Prosthecodimorpha staleyi: one gene and its partner. The protein of the gene in region 2 binds, or shares a complex with, the protein of the main gene of each other region. Links are inferred from orthologs where the notes say so. Each region holds a gene or a part of one and is shown on either strand. Other genes may lie near its edges.

What was found. The genes of interacting proteins can lie anywhere in the genome.
Region 1: the proteins of uvrA (region 2) and mfd are in contact, whole or in part, in a crystal structure (PDB 4DFC), measured with the Escherichia coli proteins. The link is inferred for Prosthecodimorpha staleyi from one-to-one orthologs.

Annotation. Positions count from the first base shown.
Region 1 is NZ_JAHHZF010000001.1:117,809-122,978, forward strand. The notes cover bases 991-5,170. They hold mfd (transcription-repair coupling factor), read right to left. Parts: upstream 4,860-5,170; coding sequence 1,191-4,859; downstream 991-1,190. Other genes in these bases: KL771_RS00545 (FAD assembly factor SdhE), read right to left, coding at 4,983-5,170. Outside these bases: DNA-processing protein DprA, read right to left, coding at 1-948. UniProt on the Escherichia coli protein: Couples transcription and DNA repair by recognizing RNA polymerase (RNAP) stalled at DNA lesions. Mediates ATP-dependent release of RNAP and its truncated transcript from the DNA, and recruitment of nucleotide excision repair machinery to the damaged site.
Region 2 is NZ_JAHHZF010000014.1:62,776-68,205, forward strand. What follows is about bases 1,133-4,581. They hold uvrA (excinuclease ABC subunit UvrA), read right to left. Parts: upstream 4,240-4,581; coding sequence 1,333-4,239; downstream 1,133-1,332. In the rest of the region: KL771_RS24195 (hypothetical protein), read left to right, coding at 1-557; ssb (single-stranded DNA-binding protein), read left to right, coding at 5,060-5,430. UniProt on the Escherichia coli protein: The UvrABC repair system catalyzes the recognition and processing of DNA lesions. UvrA is an ATPase and a DNA-binding protein. A damage recognition complex composed of 2 UvrA and 2 UvrB subunits scans DNA for abnormalities.

The sequences.
Region 1 (5,170 bases), on a different replicon or contig from region 2:
CGGCCCGGCCGGCGGCTCCCAGGCGGACGGCGGCGGCGGATCGCGACCGAGCTGGGGGCCGAGGGCCTCGACGACATGCTCGGCCGAGGCGACCAGGGTTGCGCCGTTGCGGATCAGGTCGTTGGTGCCCTCCGCGCGCGGATCGAGCGGCGAGCCGGGCACGGCGAAGAGATCGCGGCCCTGCTCGCCGGCGAAGCGGGCGGTGTGCAGGGAGCCGGACCGGCGTGCGGCCTCGACCACGACCAAGCCCATGGAAATGCCGGAAATCAGCCGGTTGCGGCGCGGAAAGTCGCGCGCGCGCGGTTCCCAGCCGAACGGCAGCTCGCTGACGATGGCACCGCCGGTCGCGACGATGCGGGCGACCAGATCGGCATGTTCCGGCGGATAGATCCGATCGAGCCCGCCGGCGAAGACGCCGATCGTGCCGGTCTCCAGGCTGGCCATGTGGGCGGCGGCATCGATGCCGCGCGCCAGCCCCGAGACGATCGCAAAGCCCCGGGCGCCGAGGTCGCGCGCGAACTGCGCGGCGATCTTGCGGCCGGCCAGCGAGGCATTGCGCGAGCCGACGATGCCGACGGCCGGCTGGGCGAAGACGCCGGCGTCGCCGGCGACGGCCAGGATCGGCGGCGGTCCGTCCACGGCGCGCAGATAGGCCGGATAGTCCGCCTCGCCGAGCGCGACGAAGCGCGCGCCGGCGCGCTGCGCCGCCTCCCATTCGGCGTCGATCTCGGCATCGGTCGGGATCCGGATGCGGCTCGCGCCGCCGCGGCGCGCCAGATCCGGCAGCGCGTCGAGCGCATCGGCGGCCGAGCCGAACCGGTTGAGCAGCTGGATGAAGGTGTTCGGGCCGACATTGTCGGTGCGGATCAGCTTCAGCCAGCTGCGGCGCTGCCGCTCGGTCAGCCGGATGTGGAACTGTCCGTCGGGCGGCCGGGTCTCTTCGGCCAGCCCGCGCGGGGCCGGATCGACCAAGGGGCGCCGCTGCGGACGCTCGGACGGAAACAGGGACAACGTCACGCGGCACTCTCCTAAGCCCGCATCTTCGCCCGGCCTCGGTGAGAACACAACTCCTGGATACATATTCACATCACGGATCGCGCCCGCCGGAACCGGAGGCGGCCCGGCCGTCCTCGCGTAGATTCCGGGGGTACGGTGCGCGCGGCCCCGGGTCCGGGACACACCGGCGCGGTCTATCGTCCGCGCTTGCCCTTGCCGATCGAGCTCAGCGACGGGAACCGGCCGCGCGGGACGACCGGTGGCGGGGCCGGCGGCGGCGTCGGCTTCAGGTTGAGCCGTTTCGGGTCGGAAGGCGCGGCAGCGGCCGGGGCCGGCTTGCCCTTCTGGGCGGCCGGAACGGGCACGTCCTTGCCCTCGGCGATGCGCACGAGCTGGGTCAGCACCACGGCGGCGCCCTTCAGGCGCTGCTCGGCCTCCGGCCAGTCGCGCGACAGCACGATCTTCTGATCCGGCCGGATCTTGGCGAGCGAGCCCTGCTCGGTGATCCAGCGCACCAGGCCGGCGCCGTTGGCGAACTTGTTCTCGCGGAACGAGATCACCACGCCCTTCGGCCCGACATCGATCTTGTCGACATGGGCGCGCCGGCACAGGCCCTTGATGAAGACGATCTTCAGGAGATGCTCGACCTCCTCCGGCAGCGGGCCGAAGCGGTCGATCATCTCCGCCCCGAAGGCGTCGATCTGCTCGGTCGTCTCCAGATCGGCGAGGCGCCGGTAGAGGCCAAGGCGCAATTGCAGGTCGGCCACATAGGTCTCGGGGATCAGCACCGGCGTGCCGACCGTGATCGAGGGCGACCATTGCTCCTCGGCGACCGCATCCGGCTCGCCGGACTTCAGCGAGGCGACCGCCTCCTCGAGCATCTGCTGGTAGAGCTCGTAGCCGACCTCCTTGATGTGGCCGGACTGCTCGTCGCCGAGCAGGTTGCCGGCGCCGCGGATGTCGAGGTCGTGGCTCGCCAGCTGGAAGCCGGCGCCGAGGCTGTCGAGCGATTGCAGCACCTTCAGCCGCCGCTCGGCCTGCTGGGTCAGCGGCCGGTCGGCCGGCACGGTGAACAGCGCATAGGCGCGCAGCTTCGAGCGGCCGACGCGGCCGCGCAGCTGGTAGAGCTGGGCGAGGCCGAACATGTCGGCGCGGTGGATGATCAGCGTGTTGGCGGTGGGAATGTCGAGGCCGGATTCGACGATGGTCGTCGACAGCAGCACGTCGTACTTGCCCTCGTAGAAGGCATTCATCACGTCTTCCAGCTCGCCGGCGGCCATCTGGCCGTGGGCGGTGCAGACGCGCACCTCCGGCACGTGCTCGGCGAGGAACGTGGCGCGGGCGGCGAGGTCGGAGACGCGCGGCACGACATAGAAGCTTTGGCCGCCCCGATAATGCTCGCGCAGCAGCGCCTCGCGGATGACCAGCGGGTCGTAGGGCGACACGAAGCTGCGCACGGCGAGCCGATCGATCGGCGGCGTGGCGATGACCGAGAGTTCGCGCACGCCGGTCAGCGCCAGCTGCAGGGTGCGCGGGATCGGCGTCGCGGTCAGCGTCAGCACATGCACGTCGGCCTTGAGTTCCTTCAGCCTTTCCTTGTGCTTGACGCCGAAATGCTGCTCCTCGTCGACGATCAGCAGGCCGAGATCGCGGAACTTGACGCTTTTGGCGAGGATCGCGTGGGTGCCGACGACGATGTCGCAGTGGCCGCTTTCGAGCTCCTGGCGGGTCAGGTCGGCATCCTTGGCCGAAACCAGCCGCGAGAGCTGGCCGACGCGGAACGGCAGGCCCTTGAAGCGCTCCGAGAAGGTGCGGAAATGCTGGCGGGCGAGCAGCGTCGTCGGGACCACGACGGCGACCTGCTTGCCGGAGCCGGCAACCGTGAAGGCGGCGCGCAGCGCCACTTCGGTTTTGCCGAAGCCCACGTCGCCGCAGACCAGACGGTCCATCGGCCGGCCGGCGGCCAGATCCTCGTGCACGGCCTCGATCGAGGCCAGCTGGTCGTCGGTCTCCTCGTAGGGGAAGCGGGCGGCGAACTCGTCGGAGAGGCCTTCCACGGGGGTCAGGACCGGAGCCGGCTTCATCAGGCGCGCGGCAGCGGTCTTGATCAGGCTGTCGGCGATCTCGCGGATGCGGCTCTTCATGCGCGCCTTGCGCGCCTGCCAGGCGACGCCGCCGAGCTTGTCGAGCTGCACCTCGGTATCGTCCGAGCCGTAGCGGGTCAGGAGTTCGATATTCTCGACCGGCAGATAGAGCTTGTCGCCGCCCTGATAGACCAGTTCCAGGCAGTCATGCGGCGCGCCGACCGCCGTGATGGTCTTCAGCCCGGTGAAGCGGCCGATGCCGTGATCGACATGAACGACGATGTCGCCTTCCGAGAGCCCGGAGACCTCGGTCAGGAAGTCCGAACCCTTGGCGCGGCGCTTCTTCGGGCGGACCAGACGGTCGCCGAGAATGTCCTGCTCGCCGATCACCGCCACGTCGTCGAGTTCGACGCCGGCCTCGATGCCGAGCACGCCGACCCCGACCGCGCCCTTCGGCAGCGCGAGCAGTTCCGGGAAGGTCTTGACCGGCCGCAGGTCCTTCAGGCCGTGGTCGCCGAGCACCTGCGACAGGCGGTCGAGCGCGCCGTCGCTCCAGGCGGCGATCATCACCCGCCGGCCGGCCTTCTGCAGCTCGCCGACATGGGCGACGACCGCATCGAACACGTTCACGTCGCCGGCCTGGCGCTCGGTCAGGAAGGTCCGGCCCGGGCGGCCGCCGAGATCGACGGTGCGGGTCGGGCCGTCCGGCACCGCGAAGGGGGTCAGCGCGGCGGACCGGCGCGTCGCCAGCCGGCTGCGCCATTCCTCGGCGGTCAGATAGAGCGCGTCCGGCTCGACCGGCTTGTACGGCACGGCGCCGGCCTGCGGCGTCGCCTGCGCCTCGCGCCGGGCCTGGTAGTGGTCCTCGATCTGGCCGAGCCGCTCGGTCAGCGTCTCCTCGACGTGGGCCTCGAAGGCGATCGTCGCGTCGCCGATGTAGTCGAACAGCGTCTCCAGCCGCTCGTGGAACAGCGGCAGCCAGTGTTCCATGCCGGCATAACGGCGCCCCTCGGAGATCGCCGCATAGAGCGCGTCATCCTTGGTGGTGGCGCCGAAGCGGGCCACATAGGCGCGGCGGAAGCGGCTGATCGTCTCCGGGACGATGGTCACCTCCGACATCGGCAGCCATTCCAGCCGCTTCAGCTGGCCCGTGGTGCGCTGGCTCTCGGCGTCGAACTTGCGCACCGATTCCAGCGTATCGCCGAAGAAGTCGAGCCGCACCGGGCTGTCGGTGCCGGGGGCGAAGAGGTCGAGAATACCGCCGCGCACGGCATATTCGCCGGTCTCGCGCACCGTCGGGGTGCGGTTGAAACCGTTATTCTCCAGCCAGCGAACCAGGTCCGCCATGTCGACCCGGTTGCCGGGCGCGGCCGCGAAGGTCTCGGCGGCCACCATGCTGCGTTCCGGCACGCGCTGGACGACGGCGTTGACGGTGGTCAGCAGCACGACCGGCTTGGTCGTGGCCTGCGGGCGGACGAGGCGCGACAGCGTCGCCATCCGGCGCGCGACGATCTCCGGCGTCGGCGAAACGCGGTCATAGGGCAGACAGTCCCAGGCCGGGAAGGTCATCACCTGGATGTCGGGCGCGAAGAAGCCGAGCGCGGCCTCCAGGCTCGCCATCCTGTTGCCGTCGCGGGACACGGCGACGAGGCCGGGGCGCCCGTCCTTGGCGCCGGCGGCGCGTGCCAGATCGCCGATGGCCAGCGCTTCCAGCCCGTCCGGCAGGCTCGCCAGCGTGACGTGGTCGGTGCGGTCGAACAGACCCTTGAGCGGCTTCATCGGAGCGTCCGGACTGGAAGGGAATTGGCAGCGGTCGGTTGCGGACCTGGGGCCTCGAACCGGACCGCTCTAACGGGAGCGGCACATGGTCGGCGCGCGGCCGACGGATCAACGGACAGCAGATCAGCGGAACACGATCCCGCCGGGCGCGGTCTGGAAGGCCTTCAACTGGCGGAAGACCGGCGTGTCGTAGTTGCCGGGCGTGTCCTGGCGGTCGATGATCCAGGCGAAGAGGTCGGTGTCGGGCACCTCCATCAGCTGGACGAAATCGTCGAAATCCGCCTCCGACAGGCTGCCCAGATGCGCGTCCG
Region 2 (5,430 bases):
CGGCTCCGATTCCCTTCGAGCCGTCGCGTGACCTGGTCAACTGGTTCGTCGAACGCGGCAATGTCGGCATGCCGCGCGGCAATCGGCTGGTCTATTGCCACGGCTTCGAATGCCGGCTGCGCACCATCATCGCGCTGAGCGATGCCGACGAGAAGGCGATCGCCAACATCTTCGCCACCCGCCGCGGTTCCGCCGCCGAGGAGCGCGACGCGATCGATCATCTCGTCCAATACTGGGAACAGCGGGCCGCGCCGCAACTCGGCGGCCCGCCCGACATCCGCGGCTCCGAGCCCGATCAGGCCAACCAGCCCGGCCAGACCGATTGCCTGGACGAGGCGACCAACTCCACCACCATCCTGATCTACGCTCAGCAGCACGGTCTTCTGCGCTACCACACGGTGGTGCGTCCGGACTCCCGTGGCGGCTTCATCTACGCCCATGCCACCGCGGTCTATCGCGAGATCGGCGGCGAGGAATGGGTGGTCGATTCCTGGATGCGCGATTCCGGCGACCCGAACGACATCATGCTGAAGTCGGAGTGGGATTCGAAGCACTGAGCGACGGTCACGGGCGGCGATCCCGCGTCCCCCGCATTGATGGCCGGGCTCTCTATTGCCGCGATCCGGCCGGGCCGGCAGGGATTGCCTGTTGGATCGGAAGGGCCAGGCGGATCGGAAGGGCCAGGGCCGCTCGCAATGCACGGCGGTGCCGCGCCAACATGCGGGCACCGGTTCATCCTGCTGTAGCGAAACGCGGAATTGGAAACGCAACCCAGTGAATCGAAACGCCCGCCGGTGGGAGGAGAACCGGCGGGCGTTCGATTGTCCGATCGGGGTGGGAGGAGAAGCCCCGTCGGTAGGACGGCCAGGGGAGGACAGGCCGTCCGAAGTGGCGACGCTCACGCAGGGGACCGGGGCGAGCGAGTCTGGGAGGAAACAGCTCGGTGCCGGTGCTGCCTGCGCGGCCGACCGGTCGTCATCTCCAAAGAACTGTCCTAAACATCAGGAAAGCTTGAAGAGCGGGTCAGGCCTCACGGCGTCGTCCATGGCCGGAAGATAGGACATGACCCCTGTCCCAAGCCAGAGGGCGGACCGCATGTCCGACATGCGTGTTGTGCAATGCAGCACGAAAGGCTGCTGCCCTGAGGCGAATTCGCCGGTCTTCCTCATCCTTGGATCGGTCGGATGTGCTGCAATGCACAATTCGCATCGCAGCATGACCCAGAGGAATGCCTGGTAGCGAGCGGCCGCGCCGATCCCCGGCGGACACAAGGGCGAAAGCGAGAGGCCGATCGGGTCTGCATTGCCCGAGCCGCCCGCTTCCGCCTGGGTGTCATTCCGCAGCCGCCGGCCGCCGGCGCGGCCGCCGTTCCAGAAGTTCGGCAAGGAATCGACCGGTATGGCTGCGCGGTTCCTTGACGACATCCTCGGGGCGGCCCACGGCGACGATCTCGCCGCCACCGTCGCCGCCCTCCGGGCCGAGGTCGAGGATCCAGTCGGCCGTCTTGATCACCTCCAGATTGTGCTCGATGACCGCCACCGTATTGCCCTGGTCGACCAGTTCGTGCAGCACTTCCAGGAGCTTGGCGACATCGTGGAAATGCAGGCCGGTGGTCGGCTCGTCGAGGATGTAGAGCGTCTTGCCGGTCGAGCGGCGCGACAGTTCCTTGGACAACTTGACGCGCTGCGCCTCGCCGCCCGACAGCGTGGTCGCCTGCTGGCCGACATGGATATAGCCGAGGCCGACGCGCGACAGCGTCTCCAATTTCTCGCGGATCGCCGGCACGGCCTGGAAGAAGCCGACGGCCTCGTCGACCGTCATGTCGAGCACGTCGGCGATCGACTTGCTCTTGAACTGCACGTCCAGCGTCTCGCGATTGTAGCGCTTGCCCTTGCAGACATCGCAGGTCACGTAGACGTCCGGCAGGAAGTGCATCTCGATCTTGATGACGCCATCGCCCTGGCAGGCCTCGCAGCGGCCGCCCTTGACATTGAAGGAGAAGCGGCCGGGCCCGTAGCCGCGCGCCTTGGCTTCCGGCAGGCCGGCAAACCACTCGCGGATTGGCGTGAAGGCGCCCGTATAGGTCGCCGGATTGGAGCGCGGCGTCCGCCCGATCGGCGACTGGTCGATGTCGATCACCTTGTCGAGGAACTCCAGCCCCTCGACACGGTCGTGCGGGGCGGGATTCTCCTTGGAGCCGTTGAGCTTGCGCGCGACGGCCCGGAACAGGGTATCGATCAGCAGGGTCGACTTGCCGCCACCGGAAACGCCGGTGACGCAGGTCAGCGTGCCGAGCGGAATGTCGGCGCTGACGGATTTCAGATTGTTCCCGCGCGCTCCGACCACGCGCAGGCGACGGACCTTGTCGATCTTGCGACGTTTGACCGGTAGCGGGATCTCGCGGGTCCCGGACAGGTATTGTCCGGTCAGCGAGGCCGGATCGGCCAGAATCTCCGCCGGCGTGCCCTCGGCGATGATCTTGCCGCCATGGATGCCGGCGCCCGGCCCGACATCGACGACATAGTCGGCGGCCAGGATCGCGTCCTCGTCATGCTCGACCACGATCACCGTGTTGCCGATGTCGCGAAGGTGCTTCAGCGTGTCGAGGAGGCGCGCATTGTCGCGCTGGTGCAGGCCGATCGAGGGTTCGTCGAGCACGTAGAGCACGCCGGTCAGGCCGGAACCGATCTGCGAGGCGAGGCGGATGCGCTGGCTCTCGCCGCCCGACAGGGTGCCGGAATTGCGTGCCAGGGTCAGGTAGTCGAGCCCGACATCGTTGAGGAACTTCAGCCGCTCGCGGATTTCCTTGAGGATGCGGCCGGCGATCTCGTTCTGCTTGTCGCTCAGGTCCGCCGGCAGGCATTCGAACCACTGGCCGGCGCCGCGGATCGACATGTCGGAGACCTCGCCGATATGCCGGCCGGCGATCTTGACCGCCAGCGCCTCCGGCTTCAGCCGATAGCCGTTGCAGGCCCGGCAGGGCGTGGCCGCGAAGAAGCGCTCGATCTCCTCGCGCGACCAGTCCGATTCGGTCTCCCGCCAGCGCCGCTCCAGGTTCGGGATCACGCCCTCGAAGGTCTTGGTGGTGTTGTAGCTGCGCAGCCCGTCGTCATAGGAGAACAGCACCTCCTCGCTGCCCGTGCCGTAGAGGATCGCGCTGCGGGCGCGCTCCGGCAGGTCTCGCCAGGCGACATCGAGCTTGAAACCGTAGTGCCGGGCGAGCGCTTCCAGCGTCTGGGTCGTGAAGGGAGAGGTCGAGCGCGCCCAGGGCGCGATGGCGCCCTTGCGCAGGGTTTCGGATTCGTCCGGCACGATCAGCGCCGGATCGATCTTCTGCTCCGACCCGAGCCCCGAACAGGTCGGGCAGGCACCGAACGGGTTGTTGAACGAGAACAGCCGCGGCTCGATCTCCGAAATGGTGAAGCCGGACACCGGGCAGGCGAACTTCTCCGAGAAGATCAGCCGGCGCGGCTCGCCGTTCGGGTCCTTCTCGTCGGCGAATTCCGCGACCGCGATGCCGTCGGCGAGCTTCAGCGCCGTCTCGAAACTGTCGGCGAGCCGCGTCGCCATGTCGGGGCGGACGACGATGCGGTCGACGACCACGTCGAGGTCGTGCTTGAGCTTCTTGTCGAGTGCCGGCGCTTCCGCAATCTCGTGGAAGGTGCCGTCGATCTTGACGCGCTGGAAGCCCTTCTTCTGCAGATCCAGCAGTTCCTTGCGGTATTCGCCCTTGCGGCCGCGGATCATCGGCGCGAGCAGGAAGAGGCGCGTTCCCTCCGGCAGGGCCAGGGTGCGGTCGACCATCTGGCTGACCGTCTGGCTTTCGATCGGCAGACCGGTCGCCGGCGAATAGGGAATGCCGACGCGCGCGAACAGAAGCCGCATGTAATCGTAGATTTCGGTGACCGTGCCAACCGTCGAGCGCGGGTTGCGCGAGGTCGTCTTCTGCTCGATCGATATGGCTGGCGACAAACCGTCGATCTGGTCGACATCCGGCTTCTGCATCATCTCCAGAAACTGGCGCGCATAGGCCGACAGGCTTTCCACATAGCGGCGCTGGCCCTCGGCATAGATGGTATCGAAGGCGAGCGACGACTTGCCCGAACCGCTGAGGCCGGTCATCACGATCAGCGAGTCGCGCGGCAGGTCCAGGTCGACATTCTTCAGATTGTGCTCGCGCGCCCCCCGGATCGAGAGCATCTTGGTCGGGTTGGCGGCGGGGCGGCGGTTCTCGGTCATCGATCGTTTCCGGTCCGGATCGGACGCACGGCGGGATGGGACGACGCCTCGCGACGCCGATCGTCTACGGTTCGCGCGCGACGGCGGATGTCCGCCATGCACGGAAGGCTATGCGCAACGGGCCGTGCACGTCAGGCGTTGCGTGACGCGCCCGCACGCCGTGCAAGACCGGGGCCGCGCGCGACAGGATCGGGCTTGCAACCGATCCGGACGCAAAAACCCGTCCGGCAGTGCCCGTCATGCCGCGCAAGCGGACACGGCGATCCATATCGCGCGGTCCATATCGGGCCGTCCGTCCGTGATCGGCCCGCCCGGTCCCGGACCGCACGCCGCGCCACCCTATCGGCGGGAACCGGCGGTCACAATCACCGATTCGAGCCGGGGGGACTTGCGAATGGCGCGGGAGACGCTTAGAACGGAACAGGAACAATTGCAAGCCTTGCCGGATCGATCGGAGCAAACGGGGGCGGTCCGCCGGGCGGGGGTAGGCGAGGCGGAGCGGCGGACAAGGCCGACAACGGTGGATAAGCTGGCGCGGCGCTCGGTCGGACGGGACCGTGCGGTCGCCCGGGCGCCGGCGGCGGCGTAAGGTGACGCGCCCACGGGGCCGGGCGGACGGGACACTGCCGAAGCTGCATATCGGGTTCCGACGAACGGGACGGTGCGGAAGCGGCGTTCGGGACGTTATGGAAGGAGCGCCGCCCCAGTGGCGTTTCGGGTCTGGTCGGATACGGCGCCGTGGATGCGGCGTGCGGGGCCGGTCTGGGCCGAGGGAGGCAGCCGGCACCGGTGGGGCCGGCGAAAGTGTTTGGAGATCGAGATGGCCGGAAGCGTCAACAAGGTGATCCTGGTCGGCAATTTGGGTGCCGATCCCGAGGTGCGGCGGACGCAGGACGGCCGGCCGATCGTGAATTTGAGCGTGGCGACCTCGGAGTCCTGGCGCGACCGGCAGTCCGGCGAGCGCCGCGACAAGACGGAATGGCACCGGGTGGTGATCTTCAGCGAGCCGCTGGCCAAGACAGCCGAGCAATATCTGCGCAAGGGCTCCAAGGTTTATCTGGAAGGCCAACTGCAGACGCGCTCCTGGGAGGACCAGCAGGGCCAGAAGCGCTATTCGACCGAGGTCGTGCTGCAGAATTTCAACTCCACCATGGTGCTGCTCGACCGGCCTGCCGGCGGGCAGGGCGGGGA